DNA from 4 places in the uncultured Zoogloea sp. genome. Region 4 is predicted to be linked to each of the others. Evidence: riboswitches for the same ligand, from Rfam matches in the RefSeq annotation. Region 4 holds a riboswitch; each other region holds the start of a gene.

Region 1 (7,124 bases), on a different contig from region 4:
GGCGCAAGAACACCCAGGGCGACCAGCGCGCCGTCTCCGGCCGGGTCGGGCACATCCTCGGCGACGAGCGCGAAGTCTTCGTCGACGTGGCCGCCTATGGCGATTCCAACGGCCTGCCGGGCTCCATCAAGCGCGCCGACTACGACGCCGACGCATCCCGCGCCCGCAGCCTCACCGACCACCAGAAGCGCGAGGGCTACCGCCTGCGCCCGGGCGTACGCTACGCCATCACCGACACCCTGATGCTCGAAGGCGAGATCACCTACAACACCTCGCGCCAGAACGCCGTGTACGGCGCCACGCCCTACATCGCCAACCGCGATACCACCGCCTTCACCCCGCGCCTGCAGTGGCGCCACGGGCTGGCGGGGCTGGCCAGCACCACCGTCGCCGGGCTGGATGTGTTCCACGGCAAGGTCGACAACGTTGCGCTGGATCAAGCTGGTTCCCAGCTGTCCCGCGCCTTCTACGTCCAGAACACCACCTCGCTGCGCTCCGACCTGCACCTCACCCTGGGCGGGCGCCGGCAGATCGTCCGTCAGCACGCCGAAGATCGCGCCAATGGCATCGACGGCGAAGCCACCCACGCCCGCAACGCCTTCGAGGCCGGCCTCGCGTGGGATCTCGACCGCAGCACCCGGCTGTTCACCCGCTGGGGCCAGGTGTTCCGCTTTGCCAACACCGACGAGCTCTTCGGCTACGACCCGCTCACCTACGCCCCGGTGTTCACCGGCGGCAACGTGCGGCCCCAGCACGGCACCAACCTCGAAGTCGGCGCCCGCTACAAGGCCGACGGCCTGCTGCTGCAAGGCGCCATCTACCGTCTCAGCCTCACCGACGAGATCGGCTACAACCCCATCACCTACGCCAACGAGAACTTCGACCGCACCCGCCGCGAAGGCCTCGAGCTCGAAGCCCGCTGGCGCGCCCTGCGCAAGCTCGAGCTCAACGCCGGCCTCATCACCCAGAACGCCAAGTTCGTGGATGGCCCCTACAGCGGCAACACCGTCACCCTCGTGCCCAACCTCAAGTACCGGGTGGGCGCGGTGTTCGACGCCGCCACCGCCGGCCGCTACGGCGCCACCTGGACCCACGTGGGCAAGCGCCGCTTCGGGGGCGACTTCGACAACACCAAGGAGATGCTCGACGGCTACGGCATCCTCGATCTGCACGCCGACTGGAAGGTGCGTGACGTGACCCTGCAGCTGCGCCTCGCCAACGCCACCAACCAGAAGTACGCGCCCTACGCGCTGTATTCGTCCTTTGCCGGCGACTACTACTTCTACCCGGCGGAAGGCCGCACCCTGTTCGGCTCGGTGCGCTACGACTTCCGCTGAGTCGCCGCGCTTCATCACAGCTTCAAACCAGCAGGAACCTTTGGCCGGCGGCACCGCTGCTGGCCGATCGACGTGACCAAGGTGCCCCCGGGCCGGCAGGCCCGGGGGTTAAACGGGAAACAGGTGCGCGCGCTTCTCGCCGAAGCCGCAAGGCCTGTGCTGCCCCCGCAACGGTAAGCAGGAACACGACGCGTCACTGCGCCACTGGGCCCTTCGGCCTGGGAAGGCGACGCGCCGCGGCGGTGCCGGTTTCAACGGCCCCGCCCCACTGCAAGCCCGGATACCGGCCTCGGTTGCCTCAAGCGGAAGTGCCACGGGGTGGTGGCAGGCGCACGCCGGACGGTTTCCGACCGTCCCGGGCCAGCCTCTCCTCCGGGTGCTTTCACCAGCAAACCACCGGGTTGGCGGGGACGCCGCCCGGCTCGGGAGACCTCCATGACCTTCATCCGCCCCACCCTTGCCGCCCTCGCCGTGGCCACCGCATTCCCCCTCACCGGCCTTGCCGCCGACGCCGAACAGCCCCTCGTGGTCGTTACCGCGTCGCGCCAGGCCCAGCGTGCCGACGAGGCCATCGCCGACGTCACCGTGATCGACCGCGCCCGGATCGAACAGGCCGGCGCCAGTTTCGGCCTGCCCGAACTCCTCGCCCGCCAGCCGGGCATCCAGATGGCCACCAACGGCGGCCCCGGCAAGAGCACCTCCATCTTCATGCGCGGCGGCAACGGCAACCACACCATCCTGCTCATCGACGGCATGCGCATCGGCTCCGCCACCACCGGCACCGCCAGCTGGCAGGACATCCCCCTGTCGCAGATTGAACGCATCGAGATCGTCCGCGGCCCGGCCTCGGCCCTCTACGGCGCCGACGCCATGAGCGGCGTCGTCCAGATCTTCACCCGCAAGGGCCAGGGTGCACCGCGCGTCGACGCCTTTGCCGGCGCCGGCAGCTACGGCGCGCGGGAAGTCTCCGCCGGCGTCACTGGCGGCACCGAGCGCCTCAGCTACGCCCTGCGCGGCGGCTACACCGAGACCGAAGGCACCAGCGCCAAGATGCGCAAGGCCACCGGCTACAACCCCGACCACGATCCGTATCGCAACACCAGCGTCTCCGGCAACCTGGGCTACCGCCTCGCCGACGGCCACGAGCTGGGCGCCACCTTCCTCGCCACCGAAGGCCGCAACTTCTACGACGGCGAAGCCAGCTTCAACAACTACAACAACTCCGCCCAGCGCGTCTGGAGCCTCCACAGCCGCAACCGCCTCGCCGCCAGCTGGACGAGCACCCTGCGCTTCGGCCAGTCGGTGGATAGCTACGAAGGCTTCATGCTCAGCAAGCCCGCCGGCTCCACCATCCGCACCACCCAGGACCAGCTCGCCTGGCAGCACGACATCCGCCTGCCCGTCGGTACCCTGATGGCCGCCTACGAAAACCTCCATCAAAAGGTGCTCAGCGAAGGCGCCTTCGATGGCGGGCGTACCGTCAACTCGGCGCTCCTCGGCTGGACCGCCGGCCTGGGCGCCCACACCGTGCAGCTCAACGCCCGTCACGACGAGAACAGCCAGTACGGCGGCAAGACCACCGGCTACGCGGGCTACGGCTACCAGATCGCCAACGGCCTGCGCTTCACCGGCAGCATCGGCTCGGCCTTCCGCGCGCCCACCTTCAACGAGCTGTACTACCCCGGCTTCGGCAACGCCAACCTCAAGCCCGAAAACGCCTACAACAAGGAGCTCGGCCTGCTGTGGTCGCAGGGCGGCAGCTTTGCCAGCCTCACGGTGTTCCGCAACCGCATCTCCGACATGATCGTCACCTTCCGCAACCCCAGCACCGGCCGCTCGATGCCGTCCAACGTGCGCGAGGCGCTGGTGCAGGGCGTATCGCTGGCGGGTGGCACCCGGCTGGCGGGGTTCGATCTGGAAGCCGGCATCGATTTCCTCGACGCCAAGGACCGCGACTCCGATGCCAGCCTGCCGCGCCGGGCCAAACAGAGCGGCCACTTCCGCGTCAGTCGCAAAGTCGAGCGCATCACCGCTGGCGTCGAGCTGCAGGGCGTGGGTGGCCGTTACGATGCGGTCAGCTTCAGCAGCAGCGCCCTCGCCACCGCCACCGAACGCGACCGGCTGGGCGGCTACGGCCTTCTCAACGCCTTCGTGAAGTACGCCGTCACGCCCGACTGGAGCGTCGAAGGCCGGGCCAACAACCTGCTCGACAAGCAGTACGAGACCGCCTTCGGCTACAACACCCCCGGCGCCAACGTCTTCTTCGGCGTACGCTACGCCCCGAGGTAATTCGTAACCAAACCGGGCCGCGGGCAACCCCGGCCCGGCGCTGAACACACCCATGAACCCACACACCCACCGCCCGCAGGCGGCCTTCTGACGATGGCCGACGAGCTCCACCTCGCCACCCGCAGCGCCGCCGCGCCTGCTACCCGCCCCGGCGCCGGCCGGCGCGGGCGGCAGCGCGCCCTGCTGGTGCTCGCCGCCCTCGTCGCCGCAGCGCTGGCCGCCTTTGTGTGGGCGCTCTCCGCCGGCGCGTTGGCGGTCTCCCACGCCGATCTGCTCGCCGCCCTCACCGGCAGCGGCGGCGGCATGGAATCCGACATCATCCGCACCCTGCGCCTGCCCCGCGCCGTGGCCGCCTTTGCCTGCGGGGGCCTGCTGGCCCTGGCCGGCGCGCTGATGCAGGTGCTGCTGCGCAACCCGCTGGCCGACCCCTACGTGCTGGGCATCTCCGGCGGCGCGGCGGTGGGCGCGCTGGGGGCGATCCTGGCCGGGGCTGCCTCTGGCTGGATCGATGCCGGCGCCTTCATCGGCGCGCTGGGCGCGACGCTGCTGGTGTTCGGCCTCGCCCACGGCGACGGCTCGTGGACGCAGACCCGCCTCCTCCTCACCGGCGTCATCGTCGCCGCCGGCTGTGGCGCGGCCGTGGCGCTGATGCTCAGCCTCGCGCCGGAAGGCCGGGTCAAGGGCATGCTGTTCTGGCTGATGGGCGACGCCAGCAGCGTCACCCAGCCGTGGCCGGCGCTTGTCGTGCTGGGCCTGGGGCTGGTGGCGGTGCTGCCCTTCGCGCGGGAGCTCAACCTGCTCTCCCGGGGCGAGATCACCGCCCGGGCGCTGGGCGTGCGCGTCGGCCGCCTGCGCGCGCTCGTGTATGGCCTGGGCGCGCTGCTCACCGGCGTGGCGGTCACCACCGTTGGTTCGGTGGGTTTCGTCGGGCTGATCGTGCCGCATCTGGTGCGCCTCGCCATCGGCAACGACCAGCGCCTGCTGCTGCCCGCCGCCACCCTGGCCGGCGGGGTGCTGCTCACCGCTGCCGACACCGCGGCCCGCACCGTGGTCGCGCCCATCCAGCTGCCGGTGGGCGTACTCACCGCGCTGTTCGGCGTACCCGTGTTCCTCTTTTTGCTGACGAGGCATCCGCGATGAAGATGGACGCCCGTCCCCCGGTGCTCGGCACCGAAGCCCTCGCCGTCGAAGTCGGCCGGCACCGCGTGTGCCGCGATCTGGATTTCACCCTCCAGCCCGCCGACACGCTGGTCATCCTCGGCCGCAACGGCGCCGGCAAGAGCACCCTGCTGCACACCCTCTCCGGCCTGCGCCCGCCCGCTGGCGGCAGCGTGCTGCTCTCCGGCAAACCCTACGGCGACTGGCCCCGCGGCCACGAAGCCTGCCTGCGCGGCCTGCTCGCCCAGAGCCAGCCGGACTACTTCAGCGCCACCGTGCTCGAAACCGCCCTCGTCGGCCGCCACCCGTATCTGGGCCGCTGGGATTGGGAAGGCGAGGAGGACGAAGCCATCGCCCTGGCCGCGCTGGAGACGATGGGCCTCGCCGGCTTTGCCGAACGCCAGGTGCCCACGCTATCCGGCGGCGAGCGCCAGCGCCTCGCCATCGCCGCGCTGCTCGTCCAGCAGCCGCGCCTCTATCTGCTCGACGAACCCCTGGCTCACCTGGATCTGCACCATCAGGTGGCGGTGCTCGATCATTTCCGCGGCCTCGCCAAAGGCGGCGCCGGCGTGGTGATGGTGCTCCACGACATCAACCTCGCCGCCCGCTACGCCAGCCACGTGCTGCTGCTGGATGGCGAAGGCGGCCACGTGATCGGCCCTGCCGCCGCCGTGCTCACCGTCGACCGCCTCTCCGCCGCCTTCGGCCACCCGCTGCGGGCCGTGGCAGATGGCGACGACACGCTGTTCGTGCCCGTATAACAAGGTCGACCTGTAGGTCGGACTTTAGTCCGACATCGCGGGTCGATCAGGCAGGGCTTGTCGGACTGAAGTCCGACCTACAGAAACCCAAAAAACCCCATCGAGAGAACCCCATGACCGACACCGACTCCACCCTCGACTCCCGCCACAAGGCCCGCATGGAACGCAAGAAGGCCGTCGTGGATGCCGCCATCGCCGCCGCCACCGACAAGCGCGGCGTGCTGCTGGTGAACACCGGCAACGGCAAGGGCAAATCCAGCGCCGCCTTCGGCGTGCTCGCCCGCGCGCTGGGCCACGGCCTCCAGGCCGGCGTGGTGCAGTTCGTGAAGGGCCGCTCCGACACCGGCGAGGAAGCCTTCTTCCGCAGCCAGCCCGGCGTGAGCTGGCACGTGATGGGCGACGGCTTCACCTGGGACACCCAGAACCGCGCCGCCGACATCGCCAGCGCCCGCGAAGGCTGGGAGCAGGCCCGCGCCTTCCTGTGCGACCCGGCTATCGGCCTCGTGATCCTCGACGAGCTCAACATCGTCCTCAAGTACGCCTACCTCGACGTGGCCGAAGTCATCGCCGACCTCCAGGCCCGCCCCGCCCACCAGCACGTCATCGTCACCGGCCGCGCCGCGCCCGATGCGCTGGTCGAAGTGGCCGACACCGTCACCGACATGGGCGCCACCAAACACGCCTTCAAGGCCGGCATCGCCGCCCAGGCCGGCGTGGAGTTCTGAGCGCAAGACGCACCCCTCGATCTGTAGATCGGACTTCAGTCCGACAAACCTCACCCGCTCAACCCGCGCTGTCGGACTAAAGTCCGACCTACAGGGATGTGCCTTGTCTTTTTGTGGGGCGACGCGGCCGATGTCGCGCCTTATCGGCCGTCCCTACGCCCGGCCGCACCTCTCGATCTGTAGGTCGGACTTCAGTCCGACAAACCCTGCCCGATCAACCCGTGATGTCGGACTGAAGTCCAACCTACAGTGTTTTGCCCGGGCCGGCCTTGCGGAAAACCCCGGTTCTGCCGCCTGCCCGGCGCGGGGTAAGCTCGGGGTTTCGCCGATCCGAGTCTGCCCCCACCATGCACCACATCGTCTCCATCGAAGCTGGCGCCCTCGTCGCCGATCTGCGTCGCCCCGCCTTCGAACACACCTGGACCGAGCACGAAGCCACTTCCCAGGCCCAGGTGGCCGAGCGCCTGCGGGACGCCACCATCGCGGTGGTCAACAAGCGCCTGCTCACCGCCGACATCATCGATTCGCTGCCCAGGCTGCAGATGGTCGCCATCGCCGCCACGGGTTACAACAACGTGGATCTGGATGCCTGCCGGGCGAGGGGGATCGTGGTGTCCAACGTGCGTGGCTACGCCCGCGAGACGGTGCCCGAGCACGTGTTTGCGCTGCTACTGGCGCTGGCACGGCAGATCTCGCCGTTTCATCGTTCGGTGGCGGCGGGGCGCTGGCAGCAGAGCGAACAGTTCTGCTATTTCGACTACCCGATCCGCGATCTGGCCGGGCAGACGCTGGGCATCTTCGGTGGCGGCACGCTGGGGCAGGGCGTGGCGCGCATCGCGGCGGCTTTTGGCATG
Region 2 (7,124 bases), on a different contig from region 4:
CGTCGAGGAGGTCGAAGACGCCCTTGTCGAACCCGAAGTGGGTGCCCAGCGCGAAGGCGATCTGCGGGTACTGGGCGTGCAGGCGCGCCACCTGGGCCTTGATGCGCTCCATCAGCACGCCGGTGAAGAGGTACACCGGGACGATCGCCAGCTGGGTCATGCCCAGGCGCACCTGGCGCTGGACGACGCTTTCGAGGCGCGGCCAGGTGACGCCGGTGAAGGCGAGGTCCACCAGCTCGAAGTCGTTGTCCTCGAACAGCCAGCGGGCCATCTTGGCCAGCTCGCCGTTGGCGCCGGCGTCGGACGAGCCGCGGCCGAGGAGGATCACGCCGGTGGTCTGCGGGTCGGGCATGTCGAGGGCCTTCATCAGGCGGTCGAGCTGGCCTTGCAGCACCTGGAGGATCTCGCGGCCCATGCCCAGGTGGCGGGTGCAGCTGAAGCGCACCGCCGGGTGGCGGGCGCGGGCGGCTTCGATGGCGGCGGGCAGCTCCATCTTCACGTGGCCGGCGGCGTTGAGGATGAAGGGGATCACCAGCACGTGGCGGGCGTCGCGGGCGGCGCGGTCGAGGCCGTCGTCGAGGAGCACGTCGGCGTGCTCGATGAAGCAGGTTTCGATGCGCCAGGCGGGGTGGCGCTCGCGCCACTGGGCGGCGAAGTGGAGGATCTCGGTGTTGCCGTCCCGGTTGCGGGAGCCGTGGCCGACCAGAAGGATGGCGGTGTCGTTCATGCGGGGTTCTCCGGTGCGCGGGCCGTTGCCTTGCGGAAACGGTGTGCGAAGGCGGGGTCGTAGAGCTTGGAGCGGGCGAGGGTCGGCCAGTCGGCGGCGCCCAGGGTGGGGCTGGCGATGATCATGGCCTGGCTGGCGATCTTCTCGGCCTGACAGCGCTGCTTGATGTCGGCGAGGGTGCCGCGGACGATCTTCTCGTCGCCGGGCCAGCTGGCCTTCTGGACGACCAGGATCGGCGCGTCCTCGGCCCAGCCGGCAGCGCGCAGGGCGCGCTGGACCTCATGCAGCAGGGTGATCGACAGGAAGATGCACAGGGTGCTGCGGTGGGCGGCGAGGGCTTCGAGCTCCTCGCCCGGCGGCATGGGCGTGCGCCCGGCCACGCGGGTGAGGATCACCGTCTGGGTGACTTCCGGCAGGGTCAGGGTCTCGCCGGCGGCGGCGGCCGACGCGAAGGCCGACGACACGCCGGGCACCACCGCCCACTCGACGCCGGCGGCGGTGAGCGGGCGGGTCATCTCGACCAGTGCGCCGTACAGGCCGGGGTCGCCGGTCTGCAGGCGCACCACGCTGGCGTGGCGGGCGCTCTGGTCGAGGAGCCAGGCGGTCATTTCCTCAAGGGTCATGTCCTTCGAGTCGCGGATCTCGCAGCCCGGCGGGGCGAACAGCGTGGCCGCCTGATCCACCAGCGAGCCGGCGTAGAGGATCGCGCCGGCGCTTTCGAGCAGGCGCCTTCCCTTGACGGTGAGGAGTTCAGGGTCGCCGGGGCCGGCACCCACGAACCAGACCTTGCCGGTCATGGCTCAGACCGCCTGGGGCTGGAAGCACAGCCGCACCACTGCGCTGTGCTGGCTGCGGGCGATGGCATGCACCGCCAGCAGCGTGAGGATCGGCTCGACGGCCACGATGGCGGCGTAGGACGAGGCGAAGGAGAGCCAGGCGCTGAGCGGTGTGGCCACCTCGCCGATGGCCAGCCAGAAGCCGATCATCAGGGTGACGCCGCCGTAGAAGGCCGCGTCGAGCTTGAGGATGCTGCGCAGGGTGGGCCGCGTGTCGGCGGCGCGCAGGCGCTGGCCGAGTGTGGCATGCACCAGCACCAGCGGCAGGGCCAGCGAGAGGGTATTCACGCCCAGGTGGAGCAGGTCGGCCGGCGCGAAGATCAGCCCCTGGGCCAGCAGGCCGAGGGCGAAGCCGAACAGCGTCGGCACGAAACCGAGCGCCAGGTAGAGCGGCATCGCGCCCAGGAAATGCAGCTCCGACGGGCCCACCGGCAGGTGGAAGGCCTGCATGAACAGGGTGAAGGCGACTGCTGCGATCAGGCTGCGGACGATCAGCTGAGGCGCTTTGAGGAGGTGGACCGACTGGCTGCCCAACAGGGCGACGGCGGCGGCGTTGGCGGCGAGGATCTTGGCACTGGCGACGTACCCCGGTTCGATGTGCATCTTGCTTCCCTTCGTGACGATTGGACGAAGTGCGGCAAGGCATCAGGGGGCGCGCAGAAGCAGCGAAAGACGAAAAGACGGACCGGTGGCCAGCGGGCCGGGCAGGCGAAGACCAATGGCGGACGTGGTTCCGGAAAGGCGGATGGAACGGGAACGGACGGACAGTGATCGGGCAAGCCCATCGGTCGGCTCTGCCCACACCCCGGGGCCAATACCACACCAAAACGTCACAGGCCGGTCTTCTGGCTCGCCTTCATCCTCTTCTGCCGACCTTCCCGTGCGCGAGCACAGTGGCGTTGAGCAGATTCGTCAGGCTTACAGCAGCGGGGGCTGCGCCGGAATGGCCAGGGAGCGCGTGCTCCCGACGTCACCGGACTTCCCGTTTCACCTTGCCTGCAGACGCAGGCTCGGCACCCGTAACGGGGCGGAGTCTAACCGCATGTGCTACGACGCGGCAAGCCTTCGTGCCGATGGGCCGGCTTTTTATGAATCCTGCCTTCAGCCCGGTTCGGGCAGTGCCGACAACGCATTACAGGTCCGATCACCCCGACCAGACAAAACACCGCGGACAGCGCGGGCACGAAGGAAGAGGGACAACATGAAACCGAGGGTTTCGCCGACGACGGTCGAGCGTTCGCTGGGTGACGATGATTTCATCGTCACCAAGACCGACGCAAAGGGCCGGATTCTCTACGCCAACCGGATCTTCATCGCGCTATCGGGCTACACCGAGGCCGAGCTGCTGGGCAGCCAGCACAACATCATCCGCCACCCGGACATGCCGCGGGCGGTGTTCAAGCTGCTGTGGGATCACATCGCGGCGGGGCAGGAGTTCATCGGCTACGTGAAGAACATGGCCAGGGACGGCAGCTTCTACTGGGTGCTGGCGACCGTGACGCCGGACCGGGACGGGGAGCGCGGCATCGTTGGTTACACCTCGGTGCGCCGCAAGCCGCAACGCGAGGCGGTGGCTGCAGCCAGCGCGCTGTACCGGGAGATGGCCACTGCCGAAGCGGCGGCCGGGGCCGCGCGGGCCATCGAGGCGGGCACCGCGGTGCTGATGAAGGCGCTCAACGGGAGGGGCTATGAACAGTTCGTCCTTGCGCTCTAGGCTGGCGCTGCTCCTGTGGGGCCAGGCGGCACTGCTGCTGGCGGCGCTGGTGACGGGGTTCTTCGTCGGCGGATCGCACCCGCTGATGCTGATGTGGCTGGTGGCGGGCGTCGCGCTTGCCGCCTGGGGGCTGCGCCGGCTGCGGCAGGCGCTGGCGCCGCTGGACGGGCTGCTGGCGTTGGCCGGGAAGGTCGGCGAGGGGGATTTCTCGTCGCGCATCACCGGCATCGGCGATCAGGACGAGATCGGCCGGCTGGGGTGGGCGATGAACGATCTGCTCGACCAGCTGGAGGCGTATTTCCGCGAGTCCGAAAGCGCCTTCCGGGCGCAGATGGACGGGCGCTACGCGCGCATCGGCCAGCGCTCCGGCCTGCACGGCGGGCTGCAGGCGGCGATGACCGCCCACAACACCCTGCTGGCGTCGATGGCGGCCCATCTGCGCGGCCAGATGAAGACCCTGCTGCTGAGCAACGCCGGCATGCTCAACGCCGGCAACCTGATCAACAACCTCACCGGCAACCAGGCCGACATGCTGGCGATCACCGCTCAGATGCACGAAGCCGCGGCGACCGCCACGGCCACCGCCAGCGAGGCGGGCGAGAGTCAGCGCACCGTGACCGAGGTGGTGTCGCAGCTCGACGGCATCGGCACGCGCATCCTGCAGGTGGCGTCGGCCATCGACGAGATGACCGCCCGCAGCCGCGAGGTGGCGATGTCGGTGGCGCTGATCAACGAGATCTCCGACCAGACCAACCTGCTGGCCCTCAACGCGGCGATCGAGGCCGCCCGGGCCGGTGAATCGGGCCGTGGCTTTGCGGTGGTGGCGGACGAGGTGCGCAAGCTGGCCGAAACGACCCGCGGTGCGTCCCAGTCGATCGGTGAGGTGATGCAGGGCCTGATCGGCCAGAGCGAGGCGATGCAGTTGAATGCCCGCGAGATGAGGGAGATGACTGCGTGTTCGCAGCAGGTGGTGGGCGATCTGGCCGCCACCTTCGGGCGCTTCGCGCTGGCGGCCCGGGAGACCGAGCGTCAGGCCGCCGAGGTGCACGACAAGAGCTTTGCGACCCTGGTGAAGCTCGACCACATGATCTACAAGCAGCGCACCTACCTGTCGCTCAACAGCGATGGTGACTGCGAGCACGGTGCGCCGGTGGCTGTCGGTCACGAGGCGTGCCGCCTGGGCCGCTGGTACCGGGGCGACGGGAAGGCTCTGTTCGGGACGCTCCCGGCCTACGGCAAGCTGGAGGCGCCCCACGCGCTGGTGCACGACAGTGCCCACCGGGTGCTGGCGCTGCTCGAAAAGGACTGGCAGAACGACGCCACGATCCAGTCGCAGATCGTGGACGAGCTCAACAACATGGAAACCGGCAGCCGCCAGGTGATGGAGCTGCTCGACCAGTTCGTCGTCGACAAGCACGCCGGGCGGGCCTGAAGGTTCAGGAGCCCCGTAGTCGGCTGGGTTGTGCTGGGCTCGCGGAACTGCAGCAAGGCTTGTGCGTCTGGCCCGCGATCAACCGGGAGCCACATGCAGTTCGAGACGGTGGTCGAAGCACCTGAGCGCAGAGGCGAGATGCCTGCCGTGGCGGCTTGAGCCGGAAGGTGTTGGGTCCGAGTCGGCCGGCGTTTGTCCGAGTTGCCGGCCTCGTTGCGTGGCGGTGGTCAGCCCAGGGTCAAGCCGTGCATCACGACCGTACCCGAAACCACTCCGTTCGAGCCGCGGGAAAAACCGCCACCACCTCGCCCGACGGCGCGGCAATCAGCTTCATTGCCCACTCGGCGCGGGACAATGATTCTGGCAGGTAACGCTCGATCGCTTCGCCGAGCGCCTGCCAGCCTGGCATTTCCTCGTTGAATTCATACACGCGCCCATCCTTGGCAAGGATCACCAGACAAAGCAATTCGCCAGCGTAGATGTCGCGCTTGCAGGCATCCAGACGACGCACGTCACACCACGACACCCGGTCGCTACCCATCGACACGCCAGCGGCGTCAGCCGAAACCGCCAGCGCTTCGACTCGCCCCCGCCGAATCAAGGCAGCCAGGCGTTTGAGGTAGCGCCCGATCATTCCCATCTGAACGTCGTCACAAAATCGTAAGCGGCTTCACCCGCGGCTTTCCCGGTCTCGCGCCCAATCCAGCCACCTCCGAGTCCGCCCAAAATACCGCCGACAACACACAACGTCCCCGTGGTCACCTCACCAACGACCGGTACAGCCAGGGTTGGCGATCCCATGGCCGCCAGGGAAACGCAACCGGCCCACGCACCGCCGACACCACCTGCCGCACCAACGCCCAAGCCTGTGTATTCACGTGCAGCCGTACGACCGCGCTGTTCCGAAGGCACCTGCATCACGACCATGGTCGTCACTGTGATGTCCAGAACAATCAGGGTCGATCCCGCCACGCGAAACACCATGCTCAACCGATTAACGGTAGCACGTGATTTGCCGACACTTTCCAGCACGGCTTCGATGCTGCCCTTTCGGGCCAGCAAATCGCTCGGCTGCGGGAGCTTGGAACCCGGTTTCAGAATTTCCGAATACTGCTTGGCGAAAGGACTCAACGGCTTTCGAAACTCTTCGACCAATGTGTTACGCGCCCGGACCATTTCCTCAAACTCGATGTTGGTGATGTTCCCGCGCCGAAGGAGTTCATTGGCCTGCACCTGCAATACCTTGTCGGCGTGATCGTACGCCAACCGCCAATACGCATCCCATGCCATTGGCGCAGTCATGCTGCTGGTAATCTGGACAGACTCTCGGAAAGCCGGGCTGAGCAGCACCTTTTGCGCCCGCGGGAGAAACTGGGGGCTCCCGGGCGAGGCTTGATAGATGCCGAGCGGGCCCGGAACGGCATATGGTGCTTGAGACGAGATTCCGAAATCGAAGCCTTGCTGTTCAACCGGATTCAAAAGGCTGCCAGGTATGCGCGAACCGACCATTCATGTCTCTCCAAGGAACTTCATCCCGATCCTTTAGCCCAGGAACATCCTGTAGGCCGGGTTGGCGGTTTCGTCGACGTATTCGTAGCCGAGCTTGTCGAGGAAGCCCTGGAAGGCGTCGCGATCGGCTGACGGCACCTGCATGCCCACCAGCACGCGGCCGAAGTCGGCGCCGTGGTTGCGGTAGTGGAACAGGCTGATGTTCCAGTCGGAACGCAGGGTGTCGAGGAAGTTGAGGAGCGCGCCGGGGCGCTCGGGGAAGACGAAGCGGTACAGCACTTCGTTTTCTGCCTGGGGCGCGTGGCCGCCGACCATGTAGCGGATGTGGCTCTTGGCCATCTCGTCGTCGGTCAGATCCAGGCAGGGCAGCTCGTGGCGCTGCAGCAGCTCGGTGATGCGCACGCCCTCGGCGCGGTTGTGCACGCCCACGCCGACGAAGATGTGGGCGCGGCTGGCGTCGGCGTAGCGGTAGTTGAACTCGGTGATGTTGCGGTTGCCGAGCAGGTTGCAGAACTTCTTGAAAGAGCCGGGCTTCTCGGGGATGGTCACGGCCAGCACGGCTTCGCGCTGCTCGCCCACTTCGGCACGCTCGGCCACGAAGCGCAGGCGGTCGAAGTTCATGTTGGCGCCGGAGGCCACGGCCACCAGGGTCTTGTCCTTCAGGGCGTGGCGCTTGGCGTATTCCTTGGCGCCGGCCACCGCCAGCGCGCCGGCGGGCTCGAGGATCGAGCGGGTGTCCTCAAACACGTCCTTGATGGCGGCGCAGATGGCGTCGTTGTCCACCAGGATCATCTCGTCCACGTATTCCTGGCACAGGCGGAAGGTCTCTTCGCCCACCAGCTTGACCGCCGCGCCGTCGGCAAAGAGGCCCACGTTGGCGAGCTCGATGCGCTTGCCGGCGGCCAG
Region 3 (7,124 bases), on a different contig from region 4:
CGGCCGGTGAGCGTCTCGACGCCCAGCGAAAGGCCGCCCAGGTAATCGAAGGCGTCGTTGTTATCGAGCAGGCCATAGAGGTTGCTGGCGCGGCCGTGGTAGCTGCGGGCGACCCCGGCGAGCGCCGTCTCGAAGGCCGCGTGGGTGGCGTCGCCCGCAGCATCCAGCCCGTAGGCGTGGCCCATCCGGTTGAGGTAGACCCGGCCCAGCTCCTCCCGCTCGCGCCACGCGCCCGAGCGTTCGGCCAGCCGATTGACCCCGGCGCTGTAGGCGCCCGGCGCGTCGCCGAAGATGCGCAGCGCCGCCGCCCGGCCCGCGTCGGCCAGCGCCAGCCCGCCCTTGGCGAGGGTGTCGGTGCGGCCCATCCAGGCGCGGGCCACCACGTTGCCGACGAGCGGCTCGCGCCCCAGCGCCACGCCGCTTCCCAGCGGCACCAGCGCGGCGGCCAGGGCGTCGGCGAGCTCCGGGCGCTGCTCGGCGAGCACCTCGGCCGACGCGGCCAGCGCCAGCCGGCCGGCCCGGTCGATCTGATTGAGCAGGTTGGGGTACAGATCACGGAACAGCCCCGAGGTGGTGACGATCACGTCGCGCCTTGCCTTGCCGGGCAGGAGGCGCACGTCGGTGACGATCCCGCGGGCGTTCCACACCGGCTCCGCCCCCAGCAGCGAGAGGCAGAAGGCGACCATCGCGCCCTCGTCGCGCACCGCGTCGGAGGCCCACAGGATCACCGCGTCGCTGTCGGCACCGGCACTCACCTTGCGGGGTCGGGCGGTGGCCTTGTCGGCAAGGCTGGCGCCGAGGGCGTAGCCCAGCCGGGTGGGCAGCAGGTCGCCATCCACCGCATGAAAGTTGCGCCCGGTGGGCAGCGCCTCGGGCGAGCGCAGCGGGTCGTTGCCCTTGCCCGGCGGCACGAAGCGCCCGGCAAGCCCGGCCAGCAGGCCGTCCATCTCCAGCCGCGGTGAGGCGGCCAGCTTGGCGGCGATGGCCGCGTCGTAGCCGCCCGCCACCTGGGCCATCGAGCCGGCCATCAGGGCCAGGGATTCGGCGCTCCAGTCCTGCCCGAAGACGTGCAGGCCGTGGGGCATGAACTTCTCCTGCAGCTTGGTGAGGTAGTGGCCGATCTCGTGGGCGAGCAGATCGTCGTCGGCGTCCTCGAAACCAATGCCGCGCACCTCCAGCACGTCGGCCATCGAGGCTTCCAGCTCGGCGCGCAGGTTGAGGGCAACCACCTGCTCACGCATGGTGCGGGCAGCCTGGGCCTTGAGGCTCTCGCTGTTGGCGGCCTCGAAGCTCTCCACCACCTGGCGCAGTTCCAGCAGCCTGTCGTAGAGCGGCGTCGCGGAGAGCGGCGGGGTGAGGTGGTCGACGATCACCGCCAGCCCGCGGCGCTTGGCCTGCACGCCCTCGCCCACCCCGTCGACGATGTAGGGGTAGATGCCCGGCAGATCGGCGGCGACGAGGCTGGGGTAGTCGTCGGCGGTGAGGCCCACCGCCTTGCCCGGCAGGAACTCGTAGGTGGAATGGCGGCCCAGGTGCACCACCGCGTCGGCCCGGAAGCGGTCGCGCAGCCAGTGGTAGAAGGCCAGGTACTGGTGGGGCGGCGACACGCTGGTGTTGGCGTGGAGCAGCTCTTCATCAACCTCCCAGCCCCGCGGCGGCTGCGGCCCGACGAAGACCTTGCCGAAGGTGAGCCCCGGCACCAGCAGCTTGCCGTCCGCCACCATCACCTTGCCCGGCGCAGCGCCCCAGCCGCGCAGGCCCTCGACGCCGTAGCCGACGATCCGCCACGCGAGGTTGGACAGGCTCTCGCACCTGCGCAGGGGCACGTCGGCGAGGCAGCCGCGGTAGCCGGCTTCGAGTTCCTTCAGGCCGGCGATGGCCTCGGCGCGGCGCGGGTGATCCGCGCCTTCGGCCAGATGGTGGAGCTCCTTCATCACCGATTCCACCCGCTTGCGCCCCAGACTGCGCTCGCCGGCGCGTTCGGCTTCCAGCACCTCGGCGTGGAGCCGGCCGAGGGGGCCGGAGACCATCTCGCCGCGCACCCGCTCGGGCAGGCCGGCGAACCACGCTTTGTAGTCGGCGGCGCTCACACCGGCCACCTCGCGGGAGAGCTCGGCCAGCGCGGTCTTGTCTTCGGGCAGATTCACGCCCCGGGCCATGATCCCGTCGAGCAGCGACGCGGGCGACGCGGGCAGCTCGCCGGTGTCGTAGCCCTCGGCCTTCAGGCGCGTGAGGATGGCGAACAGCGAGGCGGGCACGTCCAGGTTGTCGGCGCCGATGTTCTGCCGGCCTGGCGGGTGGTTGTAGTAGACGATGGCCACCCGCTTGTCGGCGTTGGCCTTGGCGCGAAGCTGCTGCCAGCGGGTGGCGCGGGCCACCAGCCGGGTGATCTCGGCGGCGATGGGCTCGGTGCGGCGCAGCTCGACGCCGGTGAGCGGATCAACTCGCCCCGCCCCCACCGCCGACACCACGATGGGCTGACCGATGCCCTGCAGCTCGGGCAACGCCACCCGGTACTGCACCGAATCCACCGGCAGCCCCTCGGGCGACAGGCGCCACTGGGTGGCGGTGCGCTCGGTGAGGCGGATCGCCTTGATGACCGGCACATCCAGCTTCTTCAGGGCTTCGGTGACGGCCTCGCGGTTCTCGGCGGCGCCGACCACAAAGTCCTGCACCACCACCAGCGCCGCAGGCCGGGCCGGGGCGAGGAGTTCGGGCAGGCGCTCGATGGCCTCCCGCGAGGCGCCGCCCCAGCGGGTCAGCACCTCGGCGCAGGGCAGACCCTGGCGGCGGGATTCGCCGCAGATCGCCGCGGCGGTGCCGGATTCGATGTTGGCGAGATCCAGCACCGCCAGCGCCGGGCCGGCGGGCAGCAGGCCGGATCGCCAAGCGCTGGCGTCGGTACGCTCCACCTCGCCCACCCGCAGGCGCAGGGCCGGTTCGGGCAGCGGCGGCGGGAGCGCCTTGCCGGCGAGCAGGTGGGCGTACAGGCCGGCGAGGTTGTCGGCACCGCCGGCCTGCCAGCTACGGCGGGCGGCGAGCCATGCCGCGGCGGGCGGGTGAGCGGCGGCGGCATCGAGGGCCTCCGCGGGCGGCTGCTCGGCGGCGAGCTGGCGCAGGGTGTCGGCGGGGAAATCCGCCAGCGCGCCGGCCGCGCCGCGGCTGTGCAGGTTCAGGCGCTGCTCGCCGTTCATCGCCAGCACGGTGGTGGCACGGCTGGCCGGCAGGGCGTCGACCAGCCGGCGGGCCGGATCGCCGAATACCGACACCGCCAGCACCGCGTCGGCGTCGAGCCACTGGCGCAGCTGGCGATCGCTGGCGGCGAGGAGCTGGGCCGGCGTGCGCAGCACGACGCGGTCGCGGGGATGGCTGGCGAGGTGCTTGCGGGCGCCTTCGACGGCGGCCGGCGCGGCGCGGTCGGTGACGACACCGAACAGCGTCGCCGCGCTCGCCGGTAGCGCGGCCAGCAGGGCCGCGGCGAGCAGGGCGCGAGCGAGGGTGCGGCAAAAGCCTGAGTGTGGTCCTGACATCCCGTCTCCATGGGCCGGATCGCCGGGCCGGACGGGGACGAGAAAAGACGGAACGAAACCGCGCGGCGGGACACGCCGGCAGGAGGACGGACGCCGGGCTGGCCGGCGGACGGACACATTTCGCTCGCCAGGCCCGCACCCCGGGGCTCAGCAGAAACAATGTCCTCGGGCCGGTCTTCTGGCTCGCCGTCGTCCTTCCCCATCCGCCTTCCCGGGCTGGTGCCCAGTGGCATGTGGATGGAGTCGTCTGGCTTACAGCAGCGGGGGCTGCGCCGGAATGGTCGGAGGGCTTGCCGCCGACGTCACCGGACTTCCCGTTTGGCCGTTTCCGCGAAGGCGGATCGGGCACCCGGAGGAACAGGGACGCCGAGGTTAAGACAAAGTCGGCAGCCCGGCAAGCCGGATGTCACCTGCGGGCGTGTCGGAGCCCCCTCAGCCCGGGGCGTCGCCAGGCCAAGGCTGGGTAAATTTTCTCGATTTTCGGACGGATCAAGACCCAATCCGGGCCGCATGTCAGCATTTGACAGGCAGCTTTGTCAAAATCTGTATAAATAACAGAAGTAATCAAAGCGGCCGGTTTCGTCGCCGTCGAGCCCCCTATAATCGAGCCCGATCGTCATATCACGCACGACATCGGGCGTGATCGAACTCACCCAGCCAGGGGCTCCGACTTGGAACGACCCGAACCCGCCTTCCAGCAGCCTGACAGCAACATACTGCACCTGCGGGGCGAGGCCGGACGACTGCTCGCGCACCTGGAGATGCATCTGGCTCGCCAGCCGGACGACCTGACCAGCCACACCCGGCGGATCCTGATCGCCTGGCAGCTGGGCGACGGCGACGCGACCTACGGCGCCCTGGTGGATCTGTTCATCGTGCTGGCCGAGCGGGGCGTCGGCCTGAAGTCCGCGATGCTGTCGCAGACCGCCCTGCAGCTCGACCCGCCCCAGCGCCGCTTCCTCGCCAGCCACCTCGCCAGCGGCGTGCGCGCCGACGAAAACGTACAACCCCCGGCCAGCCGCTCGGTATTGACGCGCGGCCTGGTCGGCATGACCACCCCGGCCCTCTGACCGCCTTCGGGAGAAACACCATGATGACCGCCCAGCCTACGCTCCGCCTCTGCCACACCGGCATGGACAGCCGCTCGCTGTACGCCTTCGAGATATTCCTCTCGCGCGTGGACTCCCGTGCCTGTCAGATCACCGATGAAACCGCCGCCGACGTGGCCTTCATCGACATCGACAACGACCTGGGCCGCTACCTCCTCGAAGGTCATCGCCTGCTCTACCCGGGCCGCCCACTGATCGTCAGCACCCAGAAGGCGCCGCTGGACAACGACCCGCTGACCATCCCGGTCACCAAGCCGGTGGGCCTCGCCGCCTTCTCGGCCGCCCTCGAACAGGCCCGCCGCCTGCTGCCGCCTGCGCCGGTCGTCGAAGCCCCCGTGGCGGCCATCGACACCGGCACCCTCGAGGACGCCGACAGCATCCCCGACGAAATGCCCGTCGAGATGCTCTTCAACCGCACCGAGCCGCGCCTCGCCAACGCCGATCCGGTGGCCCTCCTGCGCCAGCTCGAAGAGCGCCTGTCCACCTTCTATGTGGGCTCGATGCCCGATGTGGATCTCGACGACCTGATCGCCCGCAACGCCATCTATTACACCCCGGACCAGTTCCTGCAGGGCGAGATCACCCGCGCCGTCGCCCACGCCCGGGAAATCCACCGCCCGATGCGCATCGACGACGCCAGCGGCACCGCCCTCTACCTCGACCCGCAGAGCGGCAAGGCGCTCCAGGCCCGCAGCACCAACGCCCTGCGCGCCCTGGCCCAGCTGCCCACCCGCGGCACGGTGAAGATGAGCCGCGTCGAGCCCGGCGACGCCGTGCGCATGGACACGCTCGAAAGCCGCCCCCTCGAAGCCCTCGAATGGGACGTGGCCCTGTGGGCCTCCCGCGGGCGCCTGCCCCGGGGCACCAGCCTGGATCACCCGGTGCGCCTGCACAGCTGGCCCAACCTCACCCGCCTCGCCGTGCCGCCCGAAGCCATGCGCATCGCCGGCCTGTGGTCGCGGGGCGGCTACAGCCTGCGTGACACCGTGAGCATGCTGGGCATCCCGCAGCGCTACGTGTTCGCCTTCTACAGCGCCTGCCACGCCCTCGGTCTGGTCGAGCTGGCCGCCAACCCGGCCGCCCTCGCCGCCGCCCGCATCGTCAGCCGGCAGGTCGTCGCCGGTCCGGCCGAAGCCGCCCCGCCGATGCGCGGCCTGTTCAAGCGCATCCTCGGCAAGCTGCTGGGCGCCCGCCTCGGAGAAGCCGCAGCTGGCTGAGGCCTGCGCTGATGAGCCACTACAAGATCATCTTTGCCGGCCCCGTCGGCGCCGGCAAGACCACCGCCGTCACCGCCGCCAGCGACATCCCGCCGGTACGCACTGACGCCGCCGCCTCCGACGAAGTCCGCGAGCTCAAGCCCAACACCACGGTGGCGATGGACTACGGCGCGATGAAGCTGGCCGACGGCAGCACCATCCACCTCTACGGCACGCCGGGCCAGCAGCGCTTCGACTTCATGTGGGAGATCCTCACCGAAGGCGGCATCGCGCTGATCCTGCTGATCGACAACTCCCGCGGCGACCCGCTCAAGGAGCTGCGCTTCTACCTGGGCGCCTTCAGCGGCTTCATCCGCAAGACGGCCGTGGCCATCGGCGTCACCCACGTGGATCTCGCCGCCACCCCCAGCCTGTCCGACTACCAGCAGGAGCTCGACCGGGCCGGCTTCGGCTGCGTGCCGGTGTTCGAGGTGGACGCCCGCGCCCGCCGCGACGTGTGCCTGCTGATCGAAGCCGTGCTAAGCGTCATCGACCCGGTGGCCAGCGCCTGACCCCCATGGACGCGCCCCGCCGCTTCCTGCTCCCCACCCCGGCCGGCGCCTACTTTGCGGCCGCCGCCCAGGCCGAAGACCGCCTGCGCGGCTTCATCCGCCTGCTCTTCGCCCAGCCGGCCAGCCCCGCGTGGCACGACGAGGACGACGGCTTCGTGCGCCGGCTCGCCACCGCGGGCTGGATCCAGTACCTCGACGCCCCCCGCTGCGCCCCCCGCGACACCATCGAAGCCGCCCTGCAAAGCCTGCTCCCGCCCCTCGCCGGCAGCCGCAGCGCGCTGCTGGCCGACGCCCACGGCTTTCACCTCGCCAGCACCGGCTTCACCACCCCGCAGGCCGAAGCCCTGGCCGCCCTGTCGGCCGATCTGGCCAGCCTGCACAACCGCCACCAGCGAGTCATCAACCAGGATCTGAGCCTCTACGGCAGCGCCTGGTCGATTCCCGACGCCGCCGGCCACAGCCAGATCGGCTTCTGGCCGCTCTACGTGGGCAGCCACCGTTTCGTGCTCATCCTGGCCGGCGTGCCCCACCTCAACCAGCCCCCGCTGGTCGATCTGGTCTGGCTGCTCCACCAGCGCTACGGCCCCCTCGCCAGCGTGCTCCCCGCCACGGCCGACAGCACCGTAACCAGCTGACACTGCGACGCAAGCTCCGCGCAAGGAAGTAGTCAGGTGACGGACAGACTCCGCTCCTAGACTTCACATCTGGATCTCACTG
Region 4 (7,124 bases):
CCATCCGCTTCTTGCGGGTGTAGGTGTAGGAGAACGGCGGCTCGATGCCGTTGGAGGCGTTGTCGGCGAAGGCCAGGCTGATGGTGCCGGTGGGGGCGATGGACAGCAGGTGCGAGTTGCGCAGGCCGTGCTTGCGGATCTTGTCCTTCACTTCGGTGGGCAGGCGCGACGCGAAGTTGCCGCCGGAGAGGTACATGTCGGCGTTGAACAGCGGGAAGGCGCCACGCTCCTTGGCGAGCTCGACGGAGGCCAGGTAGGCCTGGTCGCGCATGAACTCGGAGATCTGGGTGGCCATCGCGCGGGCTTCGTCGGTGTCGTAGCGCAGGCGCAGCATGGCTAGCGCGTTGCCGAGGCCGGTGAAGCCGAGGCCGACGCGGCGCTTGGACTGGGCTTCGGCGTGCTGCTGCTCAAGCGGCCAGTGGGTGGCTTCGAGCACGTTGTCGAGCATCCGGATGGAGGTCTCGATGGTCTTGCCAAAGCCGGTGAAGTCAAAGCTGGCCTTCTCGGAGAAGGCGTCCTTCACGTACAGCGTGAGGTTGATCGAGCCCAGGCAGCAGCAGCCGTAGGACGGCAGGGGCTGCTCGGCGCAGGGGTTGGTGGCCTCGATGGTCTCGCAGTAGTAGAGGTTGTTGTCCTTGTTCATCCGATCAAGGAACAGGATGCCCGGCTCGGCGTGGTCGTAGGTGGAGCGCATGACCTGATCCCACAGGTCACGGGCGCGCACCTTGCGGTACACCCACAGCCCGTCGTCGCGCTGGTAGCCGCCAGCGGCCTTGATCTCGTTGGAGGGCTCGGCCTTGTGGGCGAGTTCCACATCGCCATCGGATTCGACGGCCTGCATGAACAGGTCGGTCACGGCGATGGAGATGTTGAAGTTGGTGAGGTCGCCGTGATCCTTGGCGTGGATGAATTCCTCGATGTCCGGGTGGTCGCAGCGCAGCACGCCCATCTGGGCGCCGCGGCGGGAGCCGGCGGATTCGACGGTCTCGCAGGAGCGGTCGAAGACGCGCATGTACGAGACCGGGCCGGAGGCGTTGGACTGGGTGCCGCGCACCATCGCGCCCTTCGGACGGATGGAGGAGAAGTCGTAGCCGACGCCGCCGCCGCGACGCATGGTCTCGGCGGACTGGGCCAGCGCGGTGTAGATGCCGCAGCGGCCGTCGACGGATTCGGTGATCGAATCACCCACCGGCTGCACGAAGCAGTTGATCAGCGTGGCGGCCAGGTTGGTGCCGGCGGCGGAGTTGATGCGGCCGGCGGGCACGAAGCCGCGCTCCTGGGCTTCCAGGAACTTGGTCTCCCAGAACAGGCGCTTTTCTTCGGATTCCATCGCCGCCAGGGCACGGGCGACGCGCAGGCGCACGTCGGAGATGGTCTGCTCGTTGCCCTTGGCGTATTTCTCCAGCAGGACCTCGCCGGAGATCTCCTGCGGTTCGAGGTTGGCGGCGGTGGCGGGCTGGACTTTGGCGGTTTTGGTCGTGGCGGTCATGGCTCTTGGATGGCTGATCGGTAATGATGTAAGTCGGCGCATAGCTTACCCCCGGAGAAAGAAATGAGCAAAAATTTTTGACCTTTAAAAACAAATACTTAAAAAAATCAATAGTGCTTCAAAACTTTTTTTTCTACTACATGTAGTAGTGTTTTTAGGCTGGAAAATCAAGGAAAAAACTTCGGCAAGGTGGCTCAGGCCTTTGATTTGTCGGGAAAATGCGGCCCCGTGGATGCCGAAATCCTGCGTGGGCGGGGGCAGATGACGGCCCCGGAGGCCCTCCGCGCGGGAGGGTTTTTCGGGGGCGGGGGATGCGGAACGGATGGGATGCCCGGCCGTATGGTGTGCCTCGCGCGTGTGGAAGGGCTGGCAAGGTGAGGCGTGCCGGTGAGCGCGCGGGCTGCGCTACGGCCCCGGGGGTGGGCTGCCGGCTGTGGCGTGACGGGGTTGGCGAGCCACTCGCCGGCCTTGGTGGTGATGGCCTCATGGGACAGCACTTCGCTGGCCATGTCTTCGGCCACCCGAACGAGATTGGCCTCCACGCCATCGATCTCGAGCGCGATCTTCAGTCGCCGCCCGGCGCCCGTCAGGGTGGATTCGACCCGCACCCGGATGGCGTTTGGGTGGCTGGGGGGATGAGTGCTCCGCCGGCGATCTCGTCGAGCGTCTCGGGGCGGGTGGGGCTACGGTTGGGGCGGATCAGGATCAGTGCCCCGTCCATCGGCGGCTACACGTCAATCCCGGGGGAGGGTCCGGGCATTGTCGTTTTCAGCGGGCGGATGCCTTGCGGTGGCGCAGCCGTCTCCACGCGAGCACGCAGCCGCTCCCGGCGAGGAGTGCGCCCAGGAGGCACAGGCCCGTGGCGAGCCCTTCGCGGAGCGTCGGCAGGGCGTGCAGGGGCGGAATGTCGAGCCGGTGCAGGCCGTTGAAGATCCAGCGGTGCAGGCGGTTGGCGTCATCGATGCGGGACAGAACACGGCCGGTGGCGGGGTCGAGATACCAGGTGGTGTCCTCGGCGTCGGCGAGGCGGATGCGTGCGGCCGGGAAGACCGCCTGATTGCGTCGGCCGTAGTGGTACAGGTCGGGCGCGTGGATGAGCTCGGCGCTGGCGACCGGATGGCCCTCGATGGCCGCGATGGCGGTGGCGAGGGTTTCCGGCGTGAAGGGCGTGGCCGGGCGGGCCTGGTCGTCGATGCGTTGGATGGCGCCCGGGGTGCGTGCTTCCAGATAGCTCCGGCCGCCAAAGCGATACCACTCGGCCTCCCGGGCGTCGGGCACCTGGGTGAGCTGGCGGTGGAGCAGGGCGAGGTCGTCCGACGGGCTGAACGCCACGCCGGCCAGCTTCTGGGCGGCGCCCTTCGGCAGGCTGCTGAAGGCCAGCAGGCCGAAGGGATGATTCGACAGCCAGCCCGACACCAGCCAGGTGGCGGCCAGCCCGCCCACGGAAACGCCGAGCAGGTGATGCCAGCGTTTCCAGCCCCGGTAGGGCGTGACCGCGCCCCGCGGATAGCGCCGTCGCAGGCGCAGGCGCTGGATGCCCAGGATCAGCCCGGCGGCCACCGTGAGCATCGCCGCGGCCGGCAGCCACAGCACCAGCTGGCGCCACAGGGTGGTGTCGTCGCCGCGCAAGGGGGTGAAGTAGATCCAGTGGGCGACGGTGCCGATCCAGCTCCAGCCCCGCTCGAAGCGGGTGGTGTCCAGCAGCACCTCGCCACTGCGGGACGAGACGTAGAGATCGGTGCCTGCCGCGTCGTCCAGGGACACGCGCAGCAGCGGGCGGTGAGGGTTGTAGGTGGTGTAGACAGTCCATTGGTCGCGCTCGACGCTTTCGACGCCGGTGGTTGGCGCGCCGGGCAGGAAGTGCCGCGCGGCGGCCGTGGCGGTGTCGGGCGTGACGGCTACCAGCGTGCCGTCGTCGGCCCACACGCTGCAGGCCTCTTTGCCGGCGCTGAAATGGAACACCGGACGCCCGTCGGCCATTGCCAGCCGGGCGCTGCGGGGTTTCTCCACGCAAGCCTGGGCGGCGACGGCCGGGCTGATGCGGATGGCGTCCGGCTGCAGTGGTTCGAGGTGTGCCAGCCGCTCCTCGGTCGTCAGCTTGGGGAAGGGCACGTAGAGCATCACGATGCCCGACACGAACCAGCCGAGGATCAGCACCCCAGTGACGATGCCGAGCCAGCGGTGGGCGAGGTGAAGCAGGCGGAGAAGGCGGTGTTTCATCAGGGCTTGGGGCGTGAGGGCCGGGGAGTGTAAGTGGATTCGGCGGTGACTGCGTCTGTTTCGGGCGCGCAGCACGCGGCTGTGCGCCCGGGTGGATCAGCAGGGGATAGGGTTCGGGCTGGCCCGGGTACGTGGCGTGGTCGGGCTGGGTGCGGCAGGCGAGACCAGCACCGTCAGCCGTGGTGGCTCGAAACGCTGCAACTTGCGCAGGCCGAGCCTGGCCACGATCCGCCGGGCGGCCGGGTGGCCTTCGATGCACAGCACCCGCTCCAGGCCGTTGCCCTCCGCCCAGGCGACTACCGCTTCAAACAGCCGGGTGGCCAGACCCGCCCCGCGCCAGGGTGCGAGCACGCTGAAGCCCAGCTCGCCGCTGTTTCCGGCGACGCCCAGATGCGCCAGGGCGAGGGGTGGATGCTCCGCCGGGCCGATTGCCAGCACGAGGTCGCGGGCAAAATCGACGCGCGCCACATAGGCCCGGATGCTGGTGTCAGACTGGGGCGCGTTGAAGCGGCTGACCCTTTCGGCCGGGTTGAGGGCGAGGAGGTGGGCGAGCACCCGCAGGCGGGCGTCGCCCCCCAGACGCAGGGAGGTGGACTGGGGGTTCATCCCGCGCTCCCGGACTGATGGGCTGCGCCGACCGGCGTGGGGCGGCCCGCTTCGTCGATGGCCACGAAGACGAACGATGCCCGCGTGCACAGCCGCGACCCGGCCTGCCGGGGTGTCTCGGCGGTCATGGTCACCTCCACGCAGAGTGAGGTGCGTCCCACCGAGCTGACCCGGGCGCGGGTCTCGACGATGTCGCCCACCCGGGCCGGGGCGACGAAGTCGAGGGTCTCGCTGGAAGCCATCACCACCGGCTTGCGGGCCCGGCGGGTGGCGGCGACCAGCGCAGCCTTGCCCAGCCAGTCGAGGGCCTGCCCACCGTGGAGGATGCCCCGGTGATTGACCTGCCCGGGAAAGACGATCTCCACCACCCGCACCACGTCGGCGGGTACGGCGTCCAGGAGGGGGATGGATTCGGTGGATTCCGTCTCGTCGCCCACTGCCACCATCACAAAATGCCCGGTGAGGCAGAGGGTGCGTTCGCCGGTGAGCATGTCCTCGGCGCACAGGCGGGCTTCCACGTCCACCGAGCGGCGCCCGGTGCGGACGATCCGCCCGCTCACCTCGGCCAGATGGCCGGCGGGCACTGGTGAGCGGAAGTGGGTCTGGCTGAGGGCGGCGGTGACGACGGTGCGGCGTAGCCGGCGGCTGGCAAGGACGAAGGCGAACTTGTCCATCATCGCCAGCGCGGCGCCGCCGAAGAGGGTGCCATGGTGGTTCGACTGGCCGGGAAAGACCACGTCGACGAGGGAGAACAGCTCGCCCGGCGCGGGGGCTGGCAGCAGGCGGTCGAGGGGATCGCGCAGGTCGTCGGCGGTGGTGGGAAGGGGCTGGGCCGCGGTGGCCGGGGTGTGGGTGTGGGACATGGTGAGGCTCCTGGTCGGACTGTCCGCTACCCCGCGGACGGTCGATGGCAGATCCACCTGCCCGGTGGGGCAGATGGCGTGGCGCGGCAGGCCGGTCTCCGGGCTCGCAAGTCTTGACCCTTCGCCTTCCCGGACGTATCCAGTGGCGGGCGGCTTCGGGAGAAGCCAGCCGTGAAGGGTCCGCACTTGCCTACCGTTGCGGGGGCAGCCGGGGCTTGGCGGCGGACTGGCCGCCGCGTACCCCGTTCCCGTTTCACCCGGTTTCGCCGGAAGGGCGGAACCAGGCACCTGTCGCAGGGGGTGCAGCCGCCCGGGATCGGGCTTGGCGCCGGCTGCGCGGCGCCGGGCAGGCGCTGGCCGGGTCAATCCCAGGCTAGCGCGCCGCCCGTCTGGTACTCGGTGACGCGGGTTTCGAAGAAGTTCTTCTCCTTGCGCAGGTTGGCCTGCTCGTCGAGCCAGGGCAGCACGTTGGTGGCGCCGGGGAAGGGTTCGGCCAGCCCCACCTGACGGGCGCGGCGGTTGGCCATGAAGCGGAACTGATCCATGTGCAGCCCGGCGTTGTAGCCCAGGATGGGCGAACCCAGGATGTAGGCGGCGTAGTCGGCCTCGGCGGCCTCGGCTTCATCCCACAGGGTGCGCAGGACGGCGGGGTCGAGGCTGAGCCCTTCCTCCTTCAGCAGCTCGCGCACCACGCGGATGCCGAAGGCGCAGTGGAGCACCTCGTCACGCATGATGTACTGGAGCTGCTCGGCGGCGCCCTTCATCAGGCCCCGGCGCTGCAGGGCGAAGATGGGCGTGAAGCCGTTGTAGAACCAGCAGCCTTCGAAGATCGCCGCAAAGAAGAAGTAGGACAGGGCGAACTCGTGGAGGTTGGCCCGGTCACGCAGGTCGAAATCCGGGCGCATCACCCGTTCCAGGCGGCGGCTGGCGAGGGCGATCTTGCCGTGAATGGCCGGCACCACCCGGTAGCGGTTGTAGATCTCCTGCTGGTCGAGGCCGATGGTCTCGATGCAGTGCTGGTAGGTCCAGGTGTGCAGGGCTTCCTCGTACACCTGGCGGGCCTGGTAGATCTGCAGTTCGGGCGCCCTCATCTTCTCCATCACCGCCAGCCCGATGTTGCGCATGGCGAGGATGTCGGAGGTGGTGAGGTAGGCCAGCACGTTTTCGAAGACGTGGCGCTCGGCGTCGGTGAGCTTGTGGTGATAGTCGTGCACGTCCTGGGCCATGGAGATTTCGAGCGGCGTCCAGTGGTTGCGGTTGGCCTTGAGGAAGAACTCCCACGCCCAGGGGTATTTGAACGGGGCGAGCTGGTTGATGTCGGCCCGGCCGCCGACGATGCGCTTGTCGGCGGCGTTGATGGCAGCCCGGGCGTCGGTGGCCATGGCGGGCACCGGGGCCGGCGCGGGAATGTCCCAGTCGTTGAAGCGGGCGGTGCTCATTGGCAGGCCTCGCATTCCGGGTTGTCGATGGCGCAGAAGCGGGGGGCTTCGTCGGCGGGCGGGGTGTCGTCGCGGCCACCGGATTTTTCGAGCTGGCTGGCGCCCAGGGTGCGCAGGTAATAGGTGGTCTTGAGGCCGCGCAGCCAGGCGAGCTTGTAGATCTCGTCGAGCTTGCGGCCGGAGGGCGTGGCGAGATAGAGGTTGAGGGACTGGGCCTGGTCGATCCACTTCTGACGGCGGGCGGCAGCTTCGATCAGCCATTCGGGCTCGATCTCGAAGGCGGTGGCGTAGCGGGCCTTGATCTCGTCGGGCACCCGGTCGATGCGGGCGAGGGCGCCGTCGAAGTACTTGAGGTCGGCCACCATCACCTCGTCCCACAGGTCGAGGGCCTTGAGGTCGCGCACCAGGGCTTCGTTCACCACCGTGAATTCGCCTGACAGGTTGGATTTGACGTAGAGGTTCTGGTAGGCCGGCTCGATGCTGGCCGACACGCCGACGATGTTGGAA

Evidence for each region. Region 4 has a riboswitch for cobalamin ahead of Q0672_RS07470 (hotdog domain-containing protein). Riboswitches for the same ligand answer to the same signal wherever they lie in the genome.
Region 1: another riboswitch for cobalamin. It lies ahead of Q0672_RS15595 (TonB-dependent receptor); the one in region 4 lies ahead of Q0672_RS07470 (hotdog domain-containing protein).
Region 2: another riboswitch for cobalamin. It lies ahead of Q0672_RS05535 (energy-coupling factor ABC transporter permease); the one in region 4 lies ahead of Q0672_RS07470 (hotdog domain-containing protein).
Region 3: another riboswitch for cobalamin. It lies ahead of Q0672_RS23040 (cobaltochelatase subunit CobN); the one in region 4 lies ahead of Q0672_RS07470 (hotdog domain-containing protein).

The regions. Positions count from the first base shown of each region.
Region 1 is NZ_CALAYQ010000138.1:7,226-14,349, reverse strand. Features, by position in the region: gene Q0672_RS15600 (TonB-dependent receptor) at 1-1,337, shown strand, start outside; cobalamin riboswitch at 1,400-1,644, shown strand; gene Q0672_RS15595 (TonB-dependent receptor) at 1,773-3,626, shown strand; gene Q0672_RS15590 (iron ABC transporter permease) at 3,720-4,766, shown strand; gene Q0672_RS15585 (ABC transporter ATP-binding protein) at 4,769-5,545, shown strand; gene cobO (cob(I)yrinic acid a,c-diamide adenosyltransferase) at 5,659-6,270, shown strand; gene Q0672_RS15575 (D-2-hydroxyacid dehydrogenase) at 6,618-7,124, shown strand, end outside.
Region 2 is NZ_CALAYQ010000038.1:77,496-84,619, reverse strand. Features, by position in the region: gene Q0672_RS05545 (sirohydrochlorin chelatase) at 1-727, opposite strand, end outside; gene cobM (precorrin-4 C(11)-methyltransferase) at 724-1,524, opposite strand; gene Q0672_RS05535 (energy-coupling factor ABC transporter permease) at 1,528-2,166, opposite strand; cobalamin riboswitch at 2,381-2,599, opposite strand; gene Q0672_RS05530 (PAS domain-containing protein) at 2,765-3,277, shown strand; gene Q0672_RS05525 (methyl-accepting chemotaxis protein) at 3,252-4,709, shown strand; gene Q0672_RS05520 (hypothetical protein) at 4,960-5,343, opposite strand; gene Q0672_RS05515 (hypothetical protein) at 5,340-6,218, opposite strand; gene ilvA (threonine ammonia-lyase, biosynthetic) at 6,252-7,124, opposite strand, start outside.
Region 3 is NZ_CALAYQ010000209.1:50,970-58,093, forward strand. Features, by position in the region: gene Q0672_RS23040 (cobaltochelatase subunit CobN) at 1-3,530, opposite strand, end outside; cobalamin riboswitch at 3,681-3,898, opposite strand; gene Q0672_RS23045 (hypothetical protein) at 4,202-4,600, shown strand; gene Q0672_RS23050 (hypothetical protein) at 4,621-5,856, shown strand; gene Q0672_RS23055 (ATP/GTP-binding protein) at 5,868-6,407, shown strand; gene Q0672_RS23060 (hypothetical protein) at 6,413-7,042, shown strand.
Region 4 is NZ_CALAYQ010000055.1:943-8,066, forward strand. Features, by position in the region: partial or broken gene Q0672_RS07455 (adenosylcobalamin-dependent ribonucleoside-diphosphate reductase) at 1-1,489, opposite strand, end outside; gene Q0672_RS07460 (PepSY domain-containing protein) at 2,258-3,709, opposite strand; gene Q0672_RS07465 (GNAT family N-acetyltransferase) at 3,806-4,315, opposite strand; gene Q0672_RS07470 (hotdog domain-containing protein) at 4,312-5,178, opposite strand; cobalamin riboswitch at 5,250-5,478, opposite strand; gene Q0672_RS07475 (ribonucleotide-diphosphate reductase subunit beta) at 5,541-6,617, opposite strand; gene Q0672_RS07480 (ribonucleoside-diphosphate reductase subunit alpha) at 6,614-7,124, opposite strand, start outside.